2 regions of the Streptomyces sp. NPDC127114 genome follow, and region 2 is predicted to be linked to the other one. Evidence: riboswitches for the same ligand, from Rfam matches in the RefSeq annotation. Region 2 holds a riboswitch; the other holds the start of a gene.
What was found. Region 2 has a riboswitch for thiamine pyrophosphate ahead of thiC (phosphomethylpyrimidine synthase ThiC). Riboswitches for the same ligand answer to the same signal wherever they lie in the genome.
Positions count from the first base shown of each region.

Region 1: it holds a riboswitch for thiamine pyrophosphate, as region 2 does, so the genes downstream of both, ACFVGS_RS15515 (thiamine ABC transporter substrate binding subunit) here and thiC (phosphomethylpyrimidine synthase ThiC) in region 2, are expected to answer to the same signal.

Region 1 is NZ_JBHXTJ010000012.1:145,442-154,130, reverse strand. Features, by position in the region: gene ACFVGS_RS15530 (hypothetical protein) at 1-156, shown strand, start outside; gene ACFVGS_RS15525 (ABC transporter ATP-binding protein) at 208-1,230, opposite strand; gene ACFVGS_RS15520 (ABC transporter permease) at 1,230-2,843, opposite strand; gene ACFVGS_RS15515 (thiamine ABC transporter substrate binding subunit) at 2,885-3,982, opposite strand; TPP riboswitch at 4,066-4,196, opposite strand; gene rlmN (23S rRNA (adenine(2503)-C(2))-methyltransferase RlmN) at 4,226-5,332, opposite strand; gene ACFVGS_RS15505 (MFS transporter) at 5,390-7,006, opposite strand; gene ACFVGS_RS15500 (phosphatidate cytidylyltransferase) at 7,130-8,254, opposite strand; gene frr (ribosome recycling factor) at 8,254-8,689, opposite strand, start outside.
Region 2 is NZ_JBHXTJ010000032.1:28,259-36,947, forward strand. Features, by position in the region: gene ACFVGS_RS27180 (IclR family transcriptional regulator) at 1-559, shown strand, start outside; gene ACFVGS_RS27185 (SsgA family sporulation/cell division regulator) at 697-1,131, shown strand; gene ACFVGS_RS27190 (YibE/F family protein) at 1,155-2,498, opposite strand; TPP riboswitch at 2,571-2,717, shown strand; gene thiC (phosphomethylpyrimidine synthase ThiC) at 2,712-4,502, shown strand; gene ACFVGS_RS27200 (hypothetical protein) at 4,562-5,410, opposite strand; gene ACFVGS_RS27205 (metallophosphoesterase) at 5,572-6,804, opposite strand; gene ACFVGS_RS27210 (LacI family DNA-binding transcriptional regulator) at 7,086-8,192, opposite strand; gene hisC (histidinol-phosphate transaminase) at 8,564-8,689, shown strand, end outside.

The DNA.
Region 1 (8,689 bases), on a different contig from region 2:
CACGCGCCGTGGGTGGTGGTCGTCGCCTACGGCGGCTTCTCCCTCTTCGGCCTGGCCCTCGGCCGGGCGACCCTCGGCTACCAGCGGAGCACCCGGAGCACCTGCGTCCACTGCCGGCCGCCCGGCAGTGCCCAGGGGATTGCAAGCCCGGCATGATCGGCGAGACACCCCGTGGGTTCTGTCCGGCCCTGGTCCGCCGGACGGAACCTAGGGGCTGTCCAGGACGACGACGTCCTCGGCCCGGAACTCCACGTCCACGTCCGTGCCCGCGTCCGGTGCGTCCCGCAGGGCGAACTCGGCCTCCAGCGGGGGACCCTCGGCCGGGCGGAGGGTCACGGCGACGTGGTCGCCGCGGAAGGTGCGGGAGGCGACGTGGCAGGCGAGGCCGTCGCCGGAGGCGGTGAGGCGGACGCCGGCCGGGCGGACGAGGAGGAGCCGTTCTCCCTGCGGGGAGCCGTCGGGGACGGGGATCTTGCCCCAGACGGTGTCGGCGGCCGTGCCGGTGACGGTGGCCGGGACGACGTTGTCGAAGCCGAGGAACCGGGCGACGAACGCGGAGGCCGGGGACCGCCACACGTCGAGGGGCGTTCCCGACTGGGCGATCCGCCCCTCGTTCATGACGACGACCCGGTCGGCGAGCGCGAAGGCCTCGCCCTGGTCGTGCGTGACGGCCAGCACCGTGGTGCCCAACTGCCGGAACAGTCTCCGGAGTTCGCCGACGAGCCGTTCCCGCAGACCGCGGTCGAGCTGGCCGAGCGGCTCGTCGAGCATGAGAAGGCGGGGGCGGGGCGCGAGGGCCCGCGCGAGCGCGACGCGCTGCTGCTCGCCGCCGGACAGCGCGGACACGGCCCGCCGCCCGGCACCGGGCAGGCCCACGAGGTCGAGCAGCTCCTCGACCCGGGCGGCCCGTTCGGCCTTGGCCACGCCGTGCATGCGCAGCCCGAAGGCGACGTTCCCGGCGACGTCCCGCTGCGGGAAGAGCTGGTGGTCCTGGAACATCAGGCCGACCCCGCGGCGGTGCACGGGCACACCGCTCTGGTCGACGCCGCCGAGCAGCACCCGTCCGCCGTCGAGCGCCTGCAGCCCGGCGACCGCCCGCAGCAGTGTCGACTTGCCGCTGCCGCTGGGCCCGAGCACGCACACGATCTCGTGGTCGGCGACCTCCAGGTCCATCGCGTCGAGGACGGCGCGGGCCCCGAAGCGTACGGTCGCGCCGGTCAGCGTCAGCATCAGAACTCTCCCGAGGTCCGGTCGGTGCGGAGCCGTTCCAGGAGCAGCAGGGACACCGCGCACACCACCATGAGAATCGTCGAAAGGGCCATGGCCTGGCCGTAGTTGAGCTCGCCCGGCCGCCCGAGGAGCCGGGCGACGGCGACCGGCAGGGTCGGGTTGTCGGGGCGGGCGATGAACACGGTCGCCCCGAACTCGCCGAGGGAGACGGCGAAGGCGAATCCGGCGGCGATGAGCAGGGCGCGCCGCACCAGCGGCAGGTCGACCTCGCGCCAGGCCCGCCACGGCGAGGCGCCGAGCACGGCGGCGGCTTCGCGGAGGCGTTCGTCGACCGCGCGCAGCACGGGCAGCATGGTGCGGACCACGAACGGCACGCCGACCAGGGCCTGGGCGAGCGGGACGAGGATCCACGCGGCCCGCAGGTCGAGCGGCGGCTCGTCGAGGGTGATGAGGAAGCCGAAGCCGACGGTGACGGCGGACACCCCGAGCGGCAGCATCAGCAGCGCGTCGAAGCCGCGGACCAGCCGCCCCGCACGCCGGGTGAGGGCCGCCGCCGCGAGGCCGCCGATGACGACGGCGATGCCGGTCGCGGCCAGCGCGTACTGCAGCGAGTTGACGATGGTGTCGGTCATCGGCACGAGGAAGGTGCCGTTGTCGTCGACGTGCTGCAGCGCCCGGTAGTAGTCGAGGCCGTAGCCTGCCGGAGTGGCGAACGAGCGCTCGACGAGGACGCCGAGCGGGGCGAGGACCAGCAGCGCGATCGACAGCAGGACGCCGCCGAACAGCGCCCACTGGCCGGCGCCGTGCGGCCGGCGGGCGGTGCGCTCGGCGGGGACCAGCTTCAGCGCGGTCTCCCGGCGGCGCACGGTCCGGGCGTGCACGGCGAGGATCACGGCGACGGCGACGAACTGCACCATCGTGAGGACGGCCGCCGTGGACAGCTGGAGCCGGTCGGCGGTCTGCCGGTAGATCTCGGTCTCCAGGGTGGAGTACGCGGGGCCGCCGAGGATCTGCACGATGCCGAAGGAGCTCGCGGTGAACAGGAACACCATGAGCGCGGCGGCGGCGACCGACGGGGCGACCGCGGGCAGCGTCACCGTGCGCCAGGCGCGCAGGCGGGAGGCGCCGAGGACCCGGGCGGCCTCTTCCTGGCGCGGGTCGAGCTGTGACCACAGGCCGCCGACGGTGCGGACGACGACCGCGTAGTTGAAGAAGACATGGGCGAGGAGGATCGCCCACACGGTGGTGTCGAGCCGTACCCCCCACCAGTCGTCGAGGAGGCCCCGGCGGCCGACGAGCGCGAGGAAGGCGGTGCCGACCATGACGGTGGGCAGCACGAACGGCACGGTGACCACGGCCCGCAGGATCCGCTTGCCGGGGAAGTCGAAGCGGGCGAAGACGTAAGCGCCGGGCAGCGCCACCAGCAGCGTGAGGGCCGTGGAGGCGAGCGCCTGCCACAGCGTGAACCACAGGACGTCCAGGATCTCCGGCCGGGTCAGCGTCTCGCCGAACCGGCCGAGCTCCCAGTGGCCGTCCGGCCTGAGCCCGCGCTCGACGATCGAGACCACGGGCCAGGCGAAGAACACGGCGAAGAAGACGACGGGCAGGGCCATCAGGCCCAGCCGCGCCGCGCTTCCCCGCCGGTCCGGGACGACTACTTCAGGACGAGCGAGGTCCACTGCTGGATCCACTGGTCACGGTTGTCGGCGATCTTCTTCGGCTCCATCGCGTAGGGCTGCTCGATCACCACGCCGTGCTTGGTGAACAGCTCCGGGAGCGTCGCGTCGTTCGTGACGGGGTTGACGAACATCTGGAGCGGCATGTCGTCCTGGAACTTCTTGGAGATCAGGAAGTCGATCAGCTTCTTGCCGCCCTCGGGGTTCTTCGCCCCGTTCAGCAGGCCCGCGAACTCCGTCTGCCGGAAGCAGGTGCCGGTGGACACACCGGTCGGCGCCACCGTGGGCTGCGGGTCGGCGTACAGCACCTCGACCGGCGGGGAGGAGGCGTAGGAGACGACGAGCGGACGGTCGCCCTTGGCCTTCCTGCCGCCGGCGGAGCCGGAGAACTCCTGGTTGTAGGCCAGCTCCCAGCTGTCGACGGTCTTCACACCGTTGGCCTTGAGCTTCTTCCAGTAGTCCTGCCACCCGGTGTCGCCGTACTTCGCGGCGGTGCCGAGGAGGAAGCCGAGGCCCGGGGAGGACCGCTCGGGGTTCTCGACGACGAGGAGGTCCTTGTACGCCGGCTTCGCCAGGTCGTCGAAGGTCTGCGGCGGGGCCAGCTTCCTGTCGGCGAAGTACTGCTTGTCGTAGTTGACGCAGATGTCGCCGGAGTCGATCGGCGTGACCCGGTGCTGCTCCTTGTCGAGCTGCAGCGCGGCCGGGATCCGGTCCAGGCCCTTCGCCTCGTACGGGACGAAGATGCCGTTGTCGAGGGCGCGGGACAGCAGGGTGTTGTCGACGCCGAAGAACACGTCGCCCTGCGGGGAGCCCTTGGTCAGGATCTCCTTGTTGACCGCCTCGCCGGCGTCGCCGCTCTTGAGCACCTTGACCGTGAGACCGGTCTGCCTGGTGAACTCGGCGAGCACCTCCTTGGAGGCGTTGAACGAGTCGTGGCTGACGAGGGTGACGGTCTTCGGCGCGGGCGTGTCCGTCTTCCCGGCCGCGTCCCTGACGTCGTCGGTGCCGCAGGCGGCGAGGGTGCCGATGCCGAGCGCCGCGGCGAGCGCGGCGGCGGCCGCCTTCCTGGTGTTCACGTGAATGTCCTCCTGGGTGTGACCAGAAGGAGACGCGGCCCTGCCCGCGCCGGGGAACACCGGGCGCGGGCAGGGCGCAACAGCTCGAGTTACGACCGAACTTCCTACCCAGAATGACCTGGGCGAGGTTCAGAGGGTCTGCGGTCGCTGTGCCTGGCTCTGGCCAGGCAGGTCACCGCACTCTCAGCGCTGTGGCGCTCCCCTGTCGGAATATGCAGATGTGTTCGAGCTCAGAGTACAAGGTCAGCGTTCGGCGGCGGCCAGCTGTCCACAGGCACCGTCGATCTCCTGTCCGCGGGTGTCACGGACGGTGACGGGCACGCCGTGGGCGGCGATGGCCTCGATGAACGCCTTCTCGTCCTCGGGGCGGGACGCGGTCCACTTGGAGCCGGGCGTCGGGTTCAGCGGGATCAGGTTCACGTGCACCCGCTTGCCCTTGAGCAGCCGGCCCAGCAGGTCGCCGCGCCAGGCCTGGTCGTTGATGTCGCGGATCAGGGCGTACTCGATGGAGATCCGGCGTCCGGACTTCTCCGCGTACTCCCAGGCCGCGTCGAGGACCTCCCGGACCTTCCAGCGGGTGTTCACGGGCACGAGGGTGTCGCGCAGCTCGTCGTCCGGCGCGTGCAGCGACACCGCGAGCCGGCACTTGAAGCCCTCGTCCGCGAACCGCAGCATCGCCGGCACCAGGCCGACGGTGGACACCGTGATGCCGCGCTGCGACAGGCCGAGACCGTCCGGCTCGGGGTCGGTCAGCCGCCGGATCGCCCCGACCACCCGCTTGTAGTTCGCGAGCGGCTCGCCCATCCCCATGAAGACGATGTTGCTCAGCCGCGCCGGACCACCGGGCACCTCGCCGTCACGCAGCGCGCGCATGCCGTCGACGATCTGGTGCACGATCTCGGCGGTCGACAGGTTCCGGTCGAGCCCGGCCTGGCCGGTCGCGCAGAACGGGCAGTTCATGCCGCAGCCGGCCTGCGAGGAGATGCACATGGTCACCCGGTCCGGGTAGCGCATGAGCACCGACTCCACGAGCGTGCCGTCGTGCAGCCGCCACAGCGTCTTACGGGTGGTGTCGTCGTCGCACGAGACGTGCCGCACCACCGACATCAGATCGGGCAGCAGCTCCCCCGCGAGCTTCTCGCGCGCCGCGGCGGGGATGTCGGTCCACTCCGCCGGGTCGTGCGCGTACCGCGCGAAGTAGTGCGTGGACAGCTGCTTGGCGCGAAACGGCTTCTCGCCGATCGCGGCGACCGCCTCCTTGCGCTCAGCGGGCGTGAGGTCGGCGAGGTGCCGCGGGGGCTGCTTGGCTCCGCGCGGGGCGACGAAAGTGAGTTCTCCGGGCTTGGGCATGGTCCTACCAGTGTCGCAGACCGCGGCCGGTGTCCAAGAGCCGAAGGCGGCCGGCCGTCACGGCCGTGCCCGGCCGGGCTGCGTCCCCGGGATCCGGGAGGTGAAGAACAGCGCGACGACGGACGCGCCGGCGAGGATCGCGAGGGCCGCGCGCAGGCCGTCGAGACGGGCGGCGGCGTTCGCGTCGAGGGCGGCGTCCGCGACCGCGGGGTCGACGCCCGCCTCGTCCAGGGCGTCCGAGAGCTGGGCGTCCGACAGGAACGGGATGCCGCTCTGGAGCTCCACGGAGGCCCGGCTCTTCACCTCGGCGGGGATCGCCGGGTTCTGGTCGACGCTCGTCAGGAACGACGAGGTGAGCACGGCGATCATGATCGACCCGGCGAGCGCCGTACCGATGGAGGCGCCGAGATTGGTGACGGAGTTCTGCAGACCGCCGACCCGGGCGCTCTCCTCGTCGGGGACGGCGGAGACGGTGACCGCCCCCAGCTGGGACGCCAGCGCGCCCATGCCGAGCCCGATGAGCAGCAGCGGCAGGGTGACGACCTCCGCCCCCGCGTCCGCGTCCAGGGCGGCCATCAGGACGACCGCCCCCGCGAGCAGGGCGAACACGCCGAGCCGCACCACCCGGCGCGGGGAGACGTCGGGGAAGAAGCGCGGGATCAGCAGCGCGGCCGCGAGCAGGGTCACCGACAGCGGCAGGATGTGGGCACCGGTCGACAGCGCCGACAGACCGAGGGCCACGGAGAGGTACAGCGGGACGAGGAAGAACACGCCCATCTGCACCAGGTACTGGAAGAAGAACATGGTCAGTCCGCCGGTCAGCTGCCGGTTCCGCAGCATCGCCGGGTCCACCAGCGGGTCCCCGCCGCCGCGGGCGAGCCGGGCCTCCCAGCGCAGGAAGAACCAGAGCAGCAGCAGACCGGCGAGCACCAGCCACACGGTCGGGGAGACACCGAGCCAGGCGGGCGCGTCGGGCTTGGGCCGCACCCAGCCCCACGCGCCGGCCCGCAGCACGCCGTAGACGAAGGCCCCCAGACCGGCGGCGGACAGGAACGCGCCGAACAGGTCGAGCCGCGGCGGCTCGGTGACCGGCGCGTCGGCGATGCGGCGGGCAAAAACGAGGATGACGAGGACGAGCAGCACCTCGCCGGCGAAGACCCAGCGCCAGGAGAAGTAGGTCGTGGCGAGACCGCCGATCAGCGGCCCGAGCGCGATGGCGACGGCTCCGGCGGCCGCCACCACGCCGTACGCGGCCGGGCGCCGCTCCGTCGGGAAGTTCCCGGCCACCAGGGCCACGATCGCGGGCATGATGAGCGCCGCGCCGACACCCTCCAGGAACGACCAGCCGATCAGCAGGACGGTCAGGTTCGGCGCGAGGGCCGTGGTGAGCGATCCGCAGCCGTACACGAGACAGCCGATCATGAAGGCGCGCTTGCGGCCGATCAGCGCCCCGACCGTGCCGCCGGGAATCATCAGCATCGCCATCACCAGCGTGTACGCGGTGATCGCGCCCTGGATCCCGGTGACCGTGGTGCCCACGTCCTCGGCGACCGTCGCGATGGACACGTTCATGACGGAGCTGTCGAGCGCCATCAGGAACTGCCCGGCCGCCAGGGTCAGCAGGACGCCACCGGCCCGGGCCGGCTTCGGGTCCGGATCTGCCTTCGCTGTCATGGTCCGATGCCTGCCCTCGCGGACCCGCCGGGGCGACGGCCCCGCCGCCGACGTCCCCCGCTTGGCCTACGCCGAAGGGCCCGCCGCCCCAGGGGGACGACGGGCCCTGCCCGGCCGGGCCGGTCAGCCGCTGCCGACGAAGACCACCATCAGCAGCCACACCACCGGCGCCGTCGGCAGCAGCGAGTCCAGGCGGTCCATGATCCCGCCGTGCCCCGGCAGCAGCGTGCCCATGTCCTTGATGCCGAGATCACGCTTGATCATCGACTCGCCCAGATCGCCCAGCGTCGCACTCGCCGCGACCGCGAGACCGAGCAGCAGACCCTGCCACCACGTGCCGTCGTCGATCATGAACTGCATGCACAGCGCGCCCGCCGCCATCGCGAACGCGACCGCCCCCAGCAGACCCTCCCGCGTCTTCCCGGGACTGATCCGCGGCGCCAGCTTGTGCTTGCCGAACCGCCAGCCGACCGCGTACGCGCCCGTGTCGCTGACCACCGTCAGCAGCAGGAACGTCAGCACCCGCTGCGGACCGTCGTCCGCGGTCAGCAGCAGCGCCACGAACGTCGCCAGGAACGGCACGTAGAACGCGGCGAACACACCCGCCGTGACGTCCTTCAGATAGCCCTCGGGCGGCTCCGTCATCCGCCACACGAGGACGGCCAGCGCCGTGAGCGCCATCGCCACCCACGCGCCCTCCGCACCCCGCACGTACCCGGCGACGACCATCGCCGCGCCGCCGACCGCGAGCGGCACCAGCGGCGCCTTGATGCCCTTGCGCTCCTGGAGACGCGAGGTCAGCTCCCACAGGCCGACCACCACGGCGACCGCTATCACCCCGACGAACGCCGGCTTCCAGATGAACAGCGACGCGATGATGACCGCGCCGAGCCCCACGCCGACCCCTATCGCCGCACCCAGGTCACGGCCCGCGCTCTTCTTCTGCCGCGGCTGCTGCCGGGGCGAAGGAGCGTGCGGCGGCTGGGAGGGGCTGGACATGGGCTCCTGCGGGGGCTCGTGCGGCGGGTGCTCGTGCGGCGTCTCGTCACGGAACAGGGGACCGCTCGGCAGAGCGGCCCCCCGGTCGTGATCGTCCTGGTTGTCGCCGGCGGGAACGTCGGACACGATGGGCATGGGCCGAGTCTGCGCCGCCTGCCGCCCGTCGTAGGCGGGACCCGCCGGGGCAGGCCCCTGGTCGGGTCCCCCGAAGCCGGATCCGGCCGGGGACCTCCAGGATGAGTCGTTCATCAGACCTCGAGGAGCTCGGCTTCCTTGTGCTTCAGCAGCTCGTCCACCTGCGCCACGTACTTCGCGGTGAGGTCGTCGAGCTCCTTCTCCGCGCGGCGGCCCTCGTCCTCACCGACCTCGCCGTCCTTGACGAACTTGTCGATGGTCTCCTTGGCCTTGCGGCGCACCGAGCGGATCGAGATCTTGGAGTCCTCGGCCTTGCCCTTGGCGACCTTGATGTAGTCGCGGCGGCGCTCCTCCGTCAGCTCCGGGAACGTCACCCGGATGATGTTGCCGTCGTTGCTCGGGTTGACGCCGAGGTCCGAGTCGCGGATGGCCTGCTCGATGTTGCGCAGCGCGCTCTTGTCGAACGGCGTCACCACGGCCATGCGCGGCTCCGGCACGGAGAACGACGCCAGCTGGTTGATGGGGGTCAGGGCACCGTAGTAGTCCGCC
Region 2 (8,689 bases):
CGGTGACGCCGCCGGCCGACTGGTCGGCGGCGGAGTTCTGCAGAATCGTCGCACCAAGATCGAAGACTCTCTCGCCCACTGGCGGGACTCCATCGGAGTCCCCGTCTACTTCGCCATCTACCGCGAGGGCGAGATCGAGCTCGTCGCCGTCGCCGACACCCCCGCGGCCCCCGCCGTCGAGGAGTGGGCCGACTTCCGGGAGACCGGTCACGCGCACGCCATCGGGCAGTGCCTGCTGAGTCAACTGGATCTGAAGGCTCGTCAAGACCACCTCGACCGCCACCCGGTGGAAGCCATCACGCCGTATACGGTGCGTAATCGACGGTCCCTTTTGAACCGTTTGGGCGGTATGGGGCGAATGGAACCCCTGGTGGAGCGTCAGGAATATGCGCTCGGCACGGTCTGTGCGGCCATTCCCATCACCGCGGGGTCCACGGCGGCCGCGATGGCGATTTCCCTCCCTCTTCACCAGGAAGAACGATTGCTACCTGCTATCGGTCGGCTACAGAATGAGATCGGACGGCTCTTCAGTTCGCTCGCGTTCTCTATCAGTATCTGAAAAATCACTCCTTGTGATCTGCTAGCGCGTACAGCACGATTGCGTCAAGAGGGCCATGGGGGATCATTCCTGGCCGTTTCGACCACAGCTTTCAGCAGCGTGTTTACACAACTGCTCCATCTACTGCGGGGTACATGATGCGAGAGACGGTTCAGGCCGAGGTCCTGATGAGCTTCCTCGTCTCCGAGGAGCTCTCCTTCCGGATCCCGGTGGAACTGCGATACGAGACCCGCGACCCCTATGCGGTGCGGATGACGTTCCACCTCCCCGGAGACGCGCCCGTGACCTGGGCCTTCGGGCGCGAGTTGCTGCTCGACGGGATCAACCGCCCCAGCGGGGACGGCGACGTGCACATCGCGCCGACCGACCCCGAGGGGCTCTCCGACGTGATGATCCGTCTTCAGGTGGGCGGCGACCGCGCCCTGTTCCGCGCGAGCGCACCGCCGCTCGTCGCCTTCCTCGACCGTACGGACAAGCTCGTCCCGCTCGGGCAGGAAGAGACATGGGGCGACTTCGAGGACAGCCTGGAGGCTGCCCTCGGCCGCATCCTGGCGGAGGAGAACGCCGGTTGACCCGCGAGGGCTGACCGCCGGGCCTACTTGGCCCGGCGCCGCCGTCCGCCGCCGCCGGTCCGTGCCGGGCGCTGTCCGCCGGTTCCCGGGCCGGGCCGGTCCGCCGAAACCACCAGTGCCGCAAGGCCGGTGGTGATCGGCACCGAGGCGACCAGACCGATCGAGCCGACCAGCGTCCGGACGATCTCCTCGGCCACCAGCTCGCTGTTGGCGACCGTCCCGACGCTGCTCTGCGCGATCGAGAACAGCAGCAACAGCGGCAGCGACGCGCCCGCGTAGGCCAGGACCAGGGTGTTCACCACCGAGGCGATGTGGTCGCGGCCGATCCGGATCGCGGACCGGTAGAGCCGTCGGGGGCCCATCGTCGGGTCGGCCTGGTGGAGTTCCCAGACCGCCGAGGTCTGCGTCACCGTCACGTCGTCGAGCACGCCCAGCGAGCCGATGATGATTCCGGCGAGCAGCAGACCGGACATGTCGATGTCCGGGTACAGGCCGTGGATGAGGCCGGTGTTGTCGTCCGTGTTGCCGCTGAGCGAGGCCCAGTCGATGAAGAGCGAGCCGAGCAGACCGATCAGCAGCAGCGAGACCAGCGTGCCCAGCACCGCGACCGAGGTGCGGGCCGACAGGCCGTGGCACAGGTAGAGCGCGATCAGCATGATCGCGCTCGATCCGACGATGGCGACCAGGAGCGGATTCGATCCCTGAATGATCGCCGGCAGGATGAACAGGGTCAGCACCACGAAGCTCGCCGCCAGCGCGATCAGCGCCATCACGCCGCGCATCCGGCCGACGACCACGACGGCGAGCGCGAAGATGCCGGCGAGCACGATGATCGGCAGCTTCCGGTTCACGTCGGTGACGGAGTACTGGAGGTCCCGCGGCGCGTCGGGGGCGTACGCCACCACCACGCCCTGCCCCTCGTGGAGTTGCCGCGGCGCGTCCGGCTGGACGATCTCGGTGAACCTACGGCCCTTGTCCTGACCGGTGGTGACCTCGACGGTCGCCTTCTCGCACTGCCCCTGCTGGGCGTTGACCGCCTCGCGCCCCTGCGGGGTGGTGGTGTCGCCGGTCGGCGGGACCTGGGCGGCGTTCACGTCCTTGCAGTCGACCCGCTCGACGGAGACGACCTTGCCCTGCTCGGTCTGCCGGTCGAAGCCGACGCCCGTGCGCTCGTGCCCGGGAGCGCCGCCCGGCCACAGCACCACGAGGCCGACGACGACGGCGGTGGCGAAGGGGATGAGCACCGCGGCGATGACCTTCCGCAGGTGCCGGGAGACGGGTGCGGCGGGGCCGTGGCCGTGCGCATGGCCGTGCCCGTGGCCGTGCCCGTCGCCGTGGGGTTCGTGGGGCTGCTGCGTTGACGTCACCGACCGATCATCGCAAGAACGTGGAGGCCCCCACTGTTCAGCACGCCAGGGATGACGCTAGCGTGGTGACACCTTTGCACACGCGGGAGCTCGGAGCACCGGGCTGAGAGGGCGCTGATCACCGTACGCGCGTACCGATGTACGTACGGGAGGAGGCTGCGCCGACCGCCGAACCTGTTACCGGGTAATGCCGGCGTAGGGAGATTCGGTCTCATGACCATTCAGGATGCACGCACGCCTGCCTCCGACCAGGACCAGAGCGGCCCGCAGGAGCGCACGCCGGGCTGGCACAAGGGCTACGTCGAGGGTTCCCGCCCCGACATCCGGGTGCCCGTCCGCCAGGTGCACCTCACCAACGGCAAGGACGTGACGCTGTACGACACGTCCGGTCCGTACACCGACCCGACCATCGACACCGACGTGCGGCGCGGACTGCCGCCGCTGCGCGAGAACTGGATCATCGCGCGCGGTGACACGGAGGAGTACCCGGGCCGTCCGGTCCGGCCCGAGGACGACGGCATCAAGCACACCTCGCCGCGCGGCGGCGGGCTGAGGAACCTCGACGCCGTCTTCCCCGGCCGCCCGCGGCTGCCCCGCCGGGGCCGCGACGGCCAGGCGGTGACGCAGCTCGCGTACGCCCGCCGGGGCGAGATCACCCCGGAGATGGAGTACGTCGCGATCCGCGAGAACGTCTCGCCCGAGGTCGTACGGGAGGAGATCGCGGCGGGCCGCGCGGTCCTGCCGGCCAACGTCAACCACCCGGAGATCGAGCCGATGATCATCGGCAAGCGGTTCCTGGTGAAGGTCAACGCCAACATCGGCAACTCGGCGGTCACCTCCTCCATCGAGGAGGAGGTGGAGAAGATGACGTGGGCGACCAAGTGGGGCGCCGACACGGTCATGGACCTCTCCACCGGCCGCAACATCCACACCACCCGCGAGTGGGTGCTGCGCAACTCCCCCGTGCCGATCGGCACCGTGCCGCTCTACCAGGCCCTGGAGAAGGTCGACGGCAAGGCCGAGGAGCTGACCTGGGAGATCTACAAGGACACGGTCATCGAGCAGGCCGAGCAGGGCGTCGACTACATGACGGTGCACGCCGGCGTGCTGCTGCCGTACGTGCCGCTGACCGCCCGCCGCAAGACCGGCATCGTCTCGCGCGGCGGCTCGATCATGGCCGCCTGGTGCCTCGCGCACCACAAGGAGAACTTTCTCTACACGAACTTCGAGGAGCTCTGCGAGATCCTCGCGGCGTACGACGTCACGTACTCGCTCGGCGACGGCCTGCGGCCCGGCTCGATCGCGGACGCCAACGACGCGGCGCAGTTCGCCGAGCTGAAGACCCTGGGCGAGCTCAACACGATCGCCAAGCGCCACAACGTGCAGACGATGATCGAGGGCCCGGGCCACGTCCCGATGCACAAGATCAAGGAGAACATCGACCTCCAGCAGGAGATCTGCGAGGAGGCGCCGTTCTACACGCTCGGCCCGCTGACCACGGACGTCGCTCCCGCGTACGACCACATCACGTCGGGCATCGGTGCGGCGATGATCGCCTGGTGGGGGACGGCGATGCTCTGCTACGTCACGCCCAAGGAGCACCTCGGTCTGCCGAACAAGGACGACGTGAAGACCGGCGTCATCACCTACAAGATCGCGGCGCACGCGGCGGACCTGGCCAAGGGGCACCCGGGCGCGCAGGAGTGGGACGACGCGCTGTCCGACGCGCGCTTCGAGTTCCGCTGGGAGGACCAGTTCAACCTGGCCATGGACCCGGACACGGCTCGTGAGTTCCACGACGAGACGCTTCCGGCGGAGCCCGCGAAGACGGCGCACTTCTGCTCGATGTGCGGCCCGAAGTTCTGCTCGATGAAGATCTCCCAGGACATCCGCCGTGAGCACGGCGGTGACCTGAAGGCGGACGAGATCGAGGCGGGCATGGCCGCGAAGTCGGCCGAGTTCGCCGCCGCCGGGAACCGGGTCTACCTGCCGATGGCGGAGTAGCCGGGGCCCGTCCCGTACGTGCCGGCCCGCGAGACTCGGGGGAGTCGCGGGCCGGTGCCTCACTCCGGCCGGTGATCCGGCGGGCCGAAGTCCGGGCTGGTGAAGTCCGGGCTCGAGTAGGTCGGGCGGGGTGAGGGGGTGCCCTCGGCCGGGCTGGTGAAGTCCGGGCCGCTGTAGCCGACCTTGGGTATGCGGCCGGCCGGCGGCGGGGACTGCCGGGGGAGCGCCGGAGCCGTGGCGGCCTCGGCGGGCGTGGCGGCCAGCGCCTCGCGCAGGAAGGGCAGTACGCCGCGCTCCAGGAGCGCCTGGCGCCAGGCGTCCCTGGCGCGTGACAGCTCGTCGTCGGGAGTTCCGGCCGGGACCTGCGTGGCGCCGTTGCGAAGAGCGGTGACGAGGAGTCCGGCCGCCGCCCAGAGCAGGCCGGCCGCGGCGACGGCGCCGAAGAACAGGCCCGCGGTGAGCAGGGTGTCGGCGAAGGCCGGGGGCGGGTCGAGCATCTTCAGGACGGCGCCGACGAGGAGGACGACGACCGCGGCGGTGCCCGCGAGGAGCGGTGCGAGGACGGTCACGACGGCGACGACGCCCGCGCCGTCCGTGTCGGCCGGCACCTCGCCCGTACCGCTTCGGGTGCCGCTTCCCGTACCGCTTCCGCTTGCGCCGCCCGTGCCCCGTGCCGCACCGCGGACCTGCTCGCGGATCTTCACGAAGTGGTCGTACTCGGTCGCGGCCGCCGTGGTGATGAGCGCGGTCGCGTTCAGGGCCATCGCGCGCAGCTGGGCGGGGCTGAGCCGGGTCCCGGCCTCGGCGAGATCCGGGTGGTCGTGCGCGTTGCGCAGTGCCTCGTCGACGACCCGCTCGTACTCGGCGCGGTCCTCGGTCAGCAGGTGCGGAGCCACGTTCATGTGCATCCCCCGATGCTCCGTAGGGGCCGGAACCGGCCGTGCTCGACGGCGGATCAGGCGGAAACGGAGGAGAGCCTGCTACGGATGAGCCGATGGTAGGGCGGTTACGGCACGCGGTGACAGGGTGTTCCCGGAAATCGCCTTCCCCGGATGCGGAGGGTTATGCGTCAGGCGGGCAGCGGGAGTTGGACGACCAGCAGCTTTCCGGCCATGGTCACTCCGCCGTCCATCGCGATGGCGAGACCGTCCGCGTACACGTGCGGGCCGTCGACGACCGGGCGCTCGCCCTCCTCGCCGTCCTCCGTGCCGACCTGGCCGAGAAGGTACGGGATGGGGCTGTGGCCGTGGACGATCCGGCTGCCGCCGTAGGTGCCGAGCAGCTCCCGCACCGCCTGCGGGCCGGCGGCCTCGTCGCGGAACGCGAAGCGCTTGGTGAACTTCCGGAACAGGTCCCAGACCTCGTCCGCGTCGTTCCGGTTGAGGATCTCGTGGACCTTGTCGTTGACGTCCTCGATGGTGTCGCCGTACTCCAGATACGCCGTGGTGTCCGAGTGCAGGAGCAGGTGGCCGTCCTGCTCGACGACGGCGTCGAGCCGGGACATCCACTGGAGGTGGACGTCCTGGAGGCGGTCCATGTCCTGCTTCTGGCCGCCGTTGAGCAGCCAGGCGGCCTGGAAGGTGGCGGTGCCGGCGCCGGAGCTGACCGGTGTGTCGCCGAACCGCTTGGCACCGATCAGGAGCAGTTCGTGGTTGCCCATGAGGGCCTTGCAGTAGCCGCCGGCGGCGGCGGCCTCGGCGGACAGGCGCATCACGAGGTCGATCACGCCGATGCCGTCGGGCCCGCGGTCGGTGAAGTCGCCGAGGAACCACAGGCGGGCGTTGCCGGCGGCCCAGCCGCCGTTCTCGTCGATGAGGCCCTGGGCGCGGAGCGCCTCCAGGAGCTCGTCGAGGTAGCCGTGCACGTCGCCGACGACGTAGAGCGGGCCGGGGCCGTCGCCCGGCGCGGAGGCCGGGGCCGGCTGGGGCACGGGCGTGACGTGGACCTGGACGGTGTCGCCCCGGTTGATGATCGGCAGGTCGCGTTCGGTCGGCGTGTACCCCTCGGGCGGCTCGTCCTCGGGGAACGCGTTTCCGGGGTGGCCCGAGGCGAGCGAGCCCAGGTGGAGCGTCGCGTCGGCGGGAGCGGCCGCGGGAGCAGCGGGAGCGACCGCCGGGCCGGAGGCCGGAGCGGCCGCGGGCGCGGGCGCGGCGGGAGGCGTGGGTGCGTCGGCCGGGAACGGCTCGGCCGCGTGCCCCTGGACGGGCACCCGGGCGTACGGAGGTACACGGAAGTCACGCAACGTCGCCGTGCGCACCACGGGTTCCTGCCCGGCCCCCTGTGTCATCGACCCCTCCACCACCGTCGCGATGCCCTGCACATCGCGGACCGGCCTGGTCGTGGTGGTCCGCGGTGTCGTCCGCCCATCATAGGAATGAGGGTCCTCCTGTGTGACGCACCAGGGGTGGTGAATCCGGGTCCACTCCGGGTTCACCGGTTGTTTCGCCCGAATTGAGAAGGTCCAGGCCAGGGAACGGGCAGGGCCGCCCAGAGGTTTGGCCCTGCCCGTTCCCAGAGGTGCGGCCCCCGCCCCGCACCTCTCGCCCCCCTTGTGGTCGTCCTGCGCGGTCCCTCTTCCGGGGTTCAGTCCTTCGAGGGAGAGCGTGGCGGGCTCACCGTCGTCCGCGGCGAGCGTCGCTGGGAGGAGGTGCGGACGATCAGCTCGGTCGGTATCACCTGCTCGACCGGGCCGTCCGTCTCGATTCCCTCGATGGCGTCGATGAGGAGCTGGACGACGGCGGTGCCGATCCGGCGTGGCTTGAGCGAGAGCGTCGTGATGGGCGGTTCGGTGTTGGCGTAGACGGTCGACTCGCTGCAGCAGACGAGCAGCAGGTCGTCGGGCACCCGCAGCCCGTAGCGGCGGGCCGCCGCGAGCAGGTCGGTGCCGTTGGGGTCGAAGAGCCCGTACACGGCGTCGGGCCGGTCGGGTCGGGCGAGCAGGCGGTCGGCGGCGACGGCGCCCGCACAGGGGTCGTGCGCGGGGTAGGCCTCGTAGACGGGGTCCTGGCCGACCCGTTCGCACCAGTTGAGGTACGCGGTGGTGGAGAGCCGGGTGTACGTGTCGGTGGTGGTTCCGGTGAGCAGGCCGATCCGGCGGGCGCCGGCGGCGGCGAGGTGGTCGAGCAGGTCGAGGACGGCTGCCTCGTGGTCGTTGTCGACCCAGGCGGTGACCGGGAGGGTGCCGGCGGGGCGGCCGTCGGAGACGACGGGCAGCCCCTGCCGGACCAGCTCGGTGACGACCGGGTCGTGGTCGGAGGGATCGATGACGACGGTTCCGTCGAGGGCGACGTTGGACCAGACGTCGTGTCGTGAGGTGGCGGGCAGGATGACGAGGGCGTAGCCGCGGGCGAGCGCGGCGGACGTCGCGGCCCTCGCCATCTCCGCGAAGTACGCGAATTCGGTGAAGGTGAAAGGTTCATCCCCGTACGTCGTCACGGTCAGGCCGATGAGTCCCGACTTGCCGGTACGGAGGGTGCGGGCTGCCGCGGACGGGCGGTAGCCCAGTCTGTCTGCGACCTCGCGGACGTGACGGCGGGTGGCGTCCGGGAGCCGGCCCTTGCCGTTGAGCGCGTCGGAGACAGTCGTGATGGAGACTCCGGCGGCGGCGGCCACGTCCCGGATGCCCGCTCGGCCCTGCCGGCTTCCCCGGGTCTGTGCCCGGCTCACCTGGTGCTTCCCTGCTGCTGTCATGGCGAGCCGATAGTAGGGCGATGGGGGCGGGTTGGGCCGGTCGCATATGCAGACATTGACAGGCACGTTTCTGCATGATCGAGATTCAAGAAATGCCTTGGAAACAAAGGAAGTTCAGGTCGGAGGCATGGGGCCTGTGGTCCTCGTTGCCCGTGCGCCTGGTGAGGGTGGGAGGTCTCGAAGAGGTCTCAACTCACCTCTACGGGCGATGCGCGCCACGGCGCTCGCCACCGGCGCGCGCCACCCCAGGGCGCGCTCCCCCTGTGTCGGGTGCCGTTCGCGGCCCATTTGTCCACAGCCCATTCGCAGGCGGGCCGAATCCTCATAAGGTGAGGAGTATTGGTGGTACGGAAGGTCGAGGAGGACACAGAGTGAGCGAGACCAGCGGGACCAGCGGCACGAGCGCGTCGGGCCCCAGGCTGCGCGCCGTGCTGGACGGCGTCCCCACCTACAAGCCGGGCAAGCCGGCCGCCGCGGGCGGACCGGTCGCCTTCAAG